2 regions of the Delftia sp. UME58 genome follow, and region 1 is predicted to be linked to the other one. Evidence: riboswitches for the same ligand, from Rfam matches in the RefSeq annotation. Region 1 holds a riboswitch; the other holds the start of a gene.
The links. Region 1 has a riboswitch for cobalamin ahead of A9976_RS04780 (TonB-dependent receptor domain-containing protein). Riboswitches for the same ligand answer to the same signal wherever they lie in the genome.

Region 1 (3,830 bases):
CAGGCCAAACCGCGGCATCCTAAGGTTCAGTCCTTGCTCGTTTTTTCCAAAGGACTGTCTGTGTTTCCTCTCCTGCTGCTGGCTTTCGGTGTGCTTGCCGGCGTGACCACCGTGCTCTTCGGCTTTGGCGGCGGCTTCGTGGCCGTTCCGCTGCTCTATGCGCTGCTGACCACCATCCACGGTGCGGACTCCGCCATTGGCCAGGCGGCCATGCACATTGCCGTGGCCACCTCCACCTGCGTGATGATTTTTGGCGCCTCCATGGCCACGCTGCGCCAGCATCGTGCGGGCGCCCTGCCGTGGGAGCAGGTGCGACCGCTGGCCGGCTTCATTGCGGTCGGCGCCGTGGCGGGCGCGGCGGCCGCCACCTGGCTCAACGGCGACTGGGTGCGCTGGGCCTTCATTGCCTACCTTGCGCTGACCATTGCCGACGCGGTGCTGCGCCCGGGCTTCGTGCACGGCACCACCGCCCAATTGCAGCCCATGGGCCGCAGGCCCGCCGCCATTGCAGGCCTGGCGATTGGTGCGATCGCGGCCTTCCTGGGCGTGGGCGGCAGCGTGATGACCGTGCCGCTGATGCGCCGGCGCGGCGCCAGCATGGTGGCCGCCACGGCCATGGCCAGCCCGCTGTCCCTGCCCATGGCCGTGGCGGGCACCGCTGCCTACATGCTGGCATCGCGGGGCGCGGGGCTGGGCCCCTGGCATGTGGGCTATGTGGACCTGCAGGCCTTTGCGCTGCTGACGGCCGGATCGTGGACGGGCATCAGGCTGGCGGCACCGCTGATCGGCCGCATTCCCGATGCCCTGCATGCCAAGGCCTACCTGGCCCTGCTGGGCCTGGTGCTGCTGGTCATGATCGTGGCCTGAGCGCTGCGCTCAACCCTCCTGGAAGATCGCCTCGATCCGGGTCTCGAACACCCGGGCGATGGCGAATGCCAACGGCAGGCTGGGGTCGTAGCGGCCCGTCTCGATCGCGTTCACGGTCTGGCGCGACACGCCCAGCAGGTCCGCCAGCGCAGCCTGGCTCCAGCCGCGCTCGGCGCGCAGTTCACGGATGGTGTTTTTCATCGCCGGGCCGCCCCAAGATGAAAAAGCACCCCCTTGGGGGGCAGCGGACCTTGCGCAGCAAGGGTAGCGTAGGGGTCATTTTTCATCGCCGGGCCGCCCCAAGATGAAAAAGCACCCCCTCGGGGGGCAGCGGACCTTGCGCAGCAAGGGTAGCGTAGGGGTCATTTTTCATCGCCGGGCCGCCCCAAGATGAAAAAGCACCCCCTCGGGGGGCAGCGGACCTTGCGCAGCAAGGGTAGCGTAGGGGTCATTTTTCATCGCCGGGCCGCCCCAAGATGAAAAAGCACCCCCTCGGGGGGCAGCGGACCTTGCGCAGCAAGGGTAGCGTAGGGGTCATTTTTCATCGCCGGGCCGCCCCAAGATGAAAAAGCACCCCCTCGGGGGGCAGCGGACCTTGCGCAGCAAGGGTAGCGTAGGGGTCATTTTTCATCGCCGGGCCGCCCCAAGATGAAAAAGCACCCCCTCGGGGGGCAGCGGACCTTGCGCAGCAAGGGTAGCGTAGGGGTCATTTTTCATCGCCGGGCCGCCCCAAGATGAAAAAGCACCCCCTCGGGGGGCAGCGGACCTTGCGCAGCAAGGGTAGCGTAGGGGTCATTTTTCATGGGAGGGCCACCTTGGCAGGCCGGCTCATCGGCTGCGCAGCCAGTGGGCCACCGAGGCAGCCACCCAGAGTGCACCCATCAAGGGCCACACCATGAACATGCTGAGCTTGGGAAAACCTGCCATTTCCAGGAATCCGTAGGTGAAGGTGAGGCCCGCCGTACCCGCCGCCGCAATCGCCAGTTGCTCCAGCATGGACTTGCGCAGGAATTCGTCGGTATCGCGCACCAGGCGCACGATGGCCCGCACGGCCAGCGCAAACGCCAGCATGGGGCTGAGCAGCAGCGCCGTGCGCAGGGCCCCGGCCTGCATGTCGGCGCTGAGCAAAAGCGCCCCCACAAGCAGCGCCATGTAGAGCAGCAGCGCAAATCCCAGCTCCTTCTGGTAGCGGCGGTTGGTGACCGTTGTTTGATTCATGGAAGTCTCTCGCAATGTGTAAAGGATGCTTGACATTCTGCGCCGCCATCCGCCGACATGTCAAGCAAGCTTTACATCCTCACTGAACGCCCCGCCGTACAATCGCCGCCGTTGGTGCCAGCAGCCCCAGGGGCTGCGGTTAAACGGGAAACATGGGGCGGCCAGATAAAAGCCGCCCGCGTGTACTGCCCCCGCAACAGTGAGTGAAACGCCGCGTGCATGCACCGGCCCCCGCCAAACCCGTGCCACTGGGCGTACAGCCCGGGAAGGCCTTGGCGAGTGCGTCACCAGTCTGGATACCGGCCAACAGGCGGCCGGCCGCGCATGCAGCGCAGCCGGTCTTTTTGGTTTCCGTGCCGGCGGGGTCGCTGGCGCGCAACTGGTCCGCATCCATGCACACCCTCGCCCTCGCGCGCGCCCCTGGCGCCGCTCTTCGCTCGCCCTCGGCGTTCCCCGTACTGCGCACGTTGTCCGCCCTGGCTGCGGCCTCGCTACTGGCCTGCCAGGCCCAAGCACAGGCACAACAGGCGCAGCGCGCACAGACCTCCCTGCTCGATACCGTGGTCGTCACCGCCTCGCGCAGCGAACAGTCCCTGCGCACCGTCACGGCCGACATGACCGTGATCGACGCCGAGACCATTGCCCGCAGCGGCGCCACCGGCGTGGCCGACCTGCTGGCGCAGGTGCCGGGCGTGCAGATCAACCGCAATGGCGGGCCGGGCCAGGTCACATCGGTCTACCTGCGCGGCACCAGCAACCAGCACACTGCCGTGTTCATCGACGGCGTGCGCTACAGCTCGCAGGAGTTGCAGGGCGGCGCGGTCTGGTCCACGCTGCCGCTGGCGCAGATAGAGCGCATCGAAGTGCTGCGCGGCCCGGCCGCCGCCATCTATGGCTCAGACGCCATGGGCGGCGTGATCCAGATCTTCACCAAGCGGGCGGACGGCCAGACCCGCGCCTATGCCGAGGCCGGCATAGGCAACCAGGGCAGCAGCAAGCTGGCCACGGGATTTCAGGGCGGGGCCAACGGCTTCACCTATGGGCTGAACCTGGCTGACGAGCGCAGCGACGGCTTTGACGTCTACCCCGGCAACACCTTCTCGCCCAACCCGGACAAGGATGGCTACAGCAACACCTCGCTGGGCCTGAACGCGGGCTACAAGACAGGCATCCACCAGATCGACGCCAGCCTGCTGCACAGCCGCCTGCGCACCCACTACGACCAGAGCCCGCCGCCGTTCGACGACTACGACGTCGTCAAGAACACCACCGGCAGCCTGCGCTGGCAGGCCGGCTGGAACGCCATTTACAAAAGCGTGGTCCAGATCTCCCATACCGACAGCCAAAGCGACCGCCACACCCAGTCGCCCGAAAGCGCCAAGGGCCGCTCCACCAACTACCTGCTGCAGAACCTGTTCACGCTGGGCCAGCACCGTTTCAACATCGACCTGGAGCGCCGCGAGGACAGGCTGGACACGCAATACGCCTGGACCCAGAACACCGACAGCCGGCGCGTGCAGAACTCCCTGTCGGCCGGCTGGCGCCTGACGGAGGGGCGCCACCAGTTCGACGCCAACCTGCGCCACGACCAGGTGCGCGACCAGCAGAACAAGACCACGGGCGGCCTGGGCTACGGCCTGCAGATCGACGAGCGCTGGCGCTGGGTGGCATCGGCCGGCACGGCCTTCAGAACCCCCACGCTGTACGAGCGCTTCACCGGCCAGGCAGCGGCCGACCTCAAGCCC
Region 2 (3,830 bases), on a different contig from region 1:
CGCGCAGCAGCGTGGACAGCTGCAGGCTCCAGTCGCCCTGCAGCCGCCCGCTGCCGCGCCCGTAGCGCACGCCGGCCGAGGCCTCGTAGCGGTACATGCGCTGCACCTTGTCGGTATTGGCGGAGGCGGCCGAGCCCTTGTCCCGCATGCTGAAGTGGTAGTAGCCGCCAGCCCAGGCCTTGAGCTGGTGGCCCGTCAGGTCCAGCGCCCGCGCCAGGTCCATGTCGGCCTGCATTTCCAGGCCGCGCGCCACGATGTCGGCCGCGTTGTTGGCGTAGTCCGAGGTGTTGGTCGTGGCCCCGCGCGAGACGGTGATGATGCGGTCGCTGATGGTGTTCTGGAACAGGGCCGCATCCACGCGCCAGCCGGGCTGCTGCAGCGCGGCGCCGACCTCGATCTGGCGGCTGGTCTCGGGCTTGAGGTTGGGGTTGCCGAAGGTGCGGCCACCGCCGACGGCCGTGAAGTCCGAGGCCAGCTCGGTGGCCGTGGGCGCGCGGAAACCCGTGGAGGCCGCGGCGCGCAGCGTGAGCCGGTCCGTGGCCTTCCAGGTGGCGCCGGCCGACCAGGTGTGGTTGTCGTAGTCGCGCGTGCTGGCCTGGGCCAGGGCCAGGTTGGGCGTATCGTCGAAACGCGTCGTGCCCCAGGTCTTGCGCAGGCCGGCGCGCAGCGTGAGGCGATCGTCGAACAGGGTCTGCGCGTCCTCGAAGTACAGCGCATGCACCTGCTCGGTCTGGTTGTTGTCGTAGGGCGCGACCTGGCCCGCAGGGCCGCCCGGCATGGCCACGCGCAGGCGGTCGGAGCGCAGCTTGCTGCGCTCCCAGTCAAAGCCCATCAGCAGGTCATTGGTCTGGCTGACACGCAGGCGCGGCTGAAAGCGCAGGCCCGTGGCGTCCAGCTGGCGGTGGTTGTAGTCGCGCGCCGTGCCGGGCACGGCGCTGTTGCCCGAGCGGATCACGGGCGATGCCCAGTTGAACTCATCGGTATCGACCAGGCTGTAGAGGTGGGTCGTCCAGCTCAGGCGCTGGCCGGGCAGTGCGCCCTCGTAGGTCAGGTCCAGCGAGCGGTTGCTGCGGTTGTCGCGGCTGTGGATATTGGCGCCCGATCCGCGAAAGCCCGCGTTGTAGATGCCGTCCGTGCGCAGCTGCAGCTCCACGCGGTGCAGCTCGTGCAGCTGCCAGCCCAGGGCACCGCTGGCGCCGCGCCGCTTCCAGCCCGTGTTCTCCATGCGCGTGCCGCCATCGCCCGACTCGTAGTCGCCGCGCCCGCCTGCGCTCACGCCGAAGTACCAGTCGAAGCGGTCATTGGCGCCGGCCGTCTGCGCATCGGTGCGCCACAGGTCCCATGAACCGGCCTGGACCTGGGCGCGCGTGCCAGGCGCCGTAGCTCCGTTCTTCATGATGATGTTGACCACCCCGCCCATGGCCTGGCTGCCGTAGATCACCGAGGACGGGCCGCGCACGATCTCGATGCGCTCCACATCCGAGGGGCTGAGCTTGGACAGGTTGGCCGTGCCCGCGCGCCGGCCGTTGACCAGCACCAGCACCTGGCTGCGGAAGTCGCGCCCCTGGCCGTCGGTGGAGGCGCCGCGCAGGTTCATCGAGGTCTGGGCCGCCGTCCATTCGCTGAGAAAGCCCACGGCGTTCTCGGCCAGCAGGTCGGTGACCGAGCGCGCGCTGGAGCGCTCTATGGCCTCGCGGTCGATGGTCTGCGTGGTGCCCGCGATGCGGCTGCGCGCCTCGGGCCGCGCGGTGGCGGTCACGAAGACGGCGTCCAGCGCATCGTCGGCGGAGTCCGTGGATCGCCCGGAAGCCGGCTCCTGCGCGGCGCCGGCCGCTGCAGCGCAGCTGGCCAGCAGGACGGCGGCCGCTGCGGGCCGCAGGCTGGAGACAAGAGGAAGAACAGAGAGAAGGCCGGAGGAATCGGCGGCCGAAGAAGCGAAGCGCATGCGTTGAACCCAACTGCCCCACTCACCCGCGGGGCCTATCGTCTGAACCACGCCGCACAGCGCGCACGCCGGAGCCGGCCACGGCAGCGCAGGCTGGGGCCGGACCGGACAGGCGCACTCCCGCGGCGTCCGAAAGCAATGCAGAAGGCCGGTATCCGGGCTTGCGGAACGCTGCGGCGCGCAGGGTGGGCGCGCTGCGGCAGGCATCCCCGCCTTCCCATGCCCGAGGAGGACACAGTGGCTTGCGGCGCGTGACCCGTGGGTGGCGCGCCAGCGTGGGGAGTTGTATTCCGCTGACCGTTGCGGGGGCAGCGCAGGCATTGCGAGCGGCCATCTCGATGGCATCGCGCACCTGCTTCCCGTTGAACCCCTGGCCGGCGAACGGCATGGGGCACCTTCAGCAACAGCGCACCGCCACGGCCCAGGGACCGCGCCGGCGCGCCAGCGGCGGATTATCGCTGATGGCGCCCAGCCCAGAAGCCCGGCACGCGGGCCAGCGCCCGCAGCGCGCGGCGGCTGCTGCGCGCGCTGGTGGCCAGGCGGGCCTGCAGGTAGCCGGCGGCGAACCAGGCGCGCGGGTCCGTGCCGGCCTCGGCATGGAAATGCGCGGCCGCCACGGCCATGTCGTTGTGCAGCCCCAGCGCGTCCTGGGCGGGCACCAGCGCCTCGGCAAAGCGCCGGCCCTTTTTGCCGGGCCACATTCCGGGCGCGAATTCCTGCGCAAAGTCCGCCAGGTAGCGCAGGCGCTTGAGCCGCTTGCGCACGCGGTGCTGCTGCGCCAGCGGCAGGCGGTCGAAGTGCCGGCCATCGCGCAGCACCTGGCGGTGCAGGCGCTGCAGGCGCCGCACCAGGTACTTGCGCGTGCCTGCGGCAGACAGGCTGGCCAGGCCGGGCTGCCGCTTTCCTGCGGGTGCCTGCGCCAGCGCATGGATCTCGGCCAGCGTCTGCAGGAACTGCGGCTCGCGCACCGCGGCGGCCGCGTCGGCCTGCCCGGCAGCTGGCACGGTCCATTCGCACAGGGGCGCATGGGCGTCCTGCAGCAGCGGCCGCACCACGTCGGCCAGGGTGCCGGCGTCGCGCAGCGTGCCAAGCTGCGCAAAGGCCCGGGCCAGGGGCTCATCCCATTCGGCGCGCATGCCGGGCGCCAGCCCCGCGCATTCGCGCAGCACGGTGCGCAGGCGCCGCAGGGCCACGCGCAGCTGGTGGATGGTCTCGGCATCGCTGCCACCGCCCTCCAAAACCGCCAGATGCGACTGCGCCTGGGCCAGGGCAGCAGTCAGCGCCGCACGCACAAAGCCGGCCGCATCGGGCCGGTCAGGGTGCTGCTTCGCAGGGGTGGACATGGTCAGGCAAGGAGATGTGGACGTTGCCGACGATTGTGGGCGCAGCCCCGCGCCAGGGTCAATCCGGGTTCAATCCGGGTTCAATCCGGGCGCACTCCGGGCTCAATCGGCGCCATTCCCGCTCAGGCTGTGCAGCACGGGCCGGGCAATGCGCACATAGTCGGCCGAGTCCAGCACGATGGAGCGGTCCAGCCGGCCCGCGTTGAAGGCGATCTCGCCAAAGCGCTCGACCAGGGCCGGGTCCACCACCAGGCGCACCTGCGGGTTGAAGGAGAACGGCGGCACCGATCCCATCACGCAGCCCGTGGCGGCCCGGGCCTCCTCGGGCGAGGCCAGCGTGGCCTTGCGCACGCCCACGGCCTGGGCCAGGCGCTTGAAGTCCAGCTTGCGGTCGCCGGGCAGCACGGCAAGAAACAGCTGCGCGCTGTCTGCCGCGTCGCGGCTCTTGCAGAGCATGGCCTTGGCGCCCTGGCCGGGCGCCGTGCCCCGGATTTCGGCGACCAGGTCGGAGCGGCCTTCGGCCGGATGTTCCAGCACGCGAA

Region 2: another riboswitch for cobalamin. It lies ahead of A9976_RS14705 (TonB-dependent receptor); the one in region 1 lies ahead of A9976_RS04780 (TonB-dependent receptor domain-containing protein).

Annotation. Positions count from the first base shown of each region.
Region 1 is NZ_LZZV01000013.1:285,519-289,348, reverse strand. Features, by position in the region: gene A9976_RS04795 (sulfite exporter TauE/SafE family protein) at 61-867, shown strand; gene A9976_RS04790 (helix-turn-helix transcriptional regulator) at 877-1,068, opposite strand; gene A9976_RS04785 (hypothetical protein) at 1,696-2,085, opposite strand; cobalamin riboswitch at 2,181-2,408, shown strand; gene A9976_RS04780 (TonB-dependent receptor domain-containing protein) at 2,478-3,830, shown strand, end outside.
Region 2 is NZ_LZZV01000052.1:373,515-377,344, forward strand. Features, by position in the region: gene A9976_RS14705 (TonB-dependent receptor) at 1-1,945, opposite strand, end outside; cobalamin riboswitch at 2,074-2,359, opposite strand; gene A9976_RS14710 (CHAD domain-containing protein) at 2,398-3,288, opposite strand; gene A9976_RS14715 (YbaK/prolyl-tRNA synthetase associated domain-containing protein) at 3,391-3,830, opposite strand, start outside.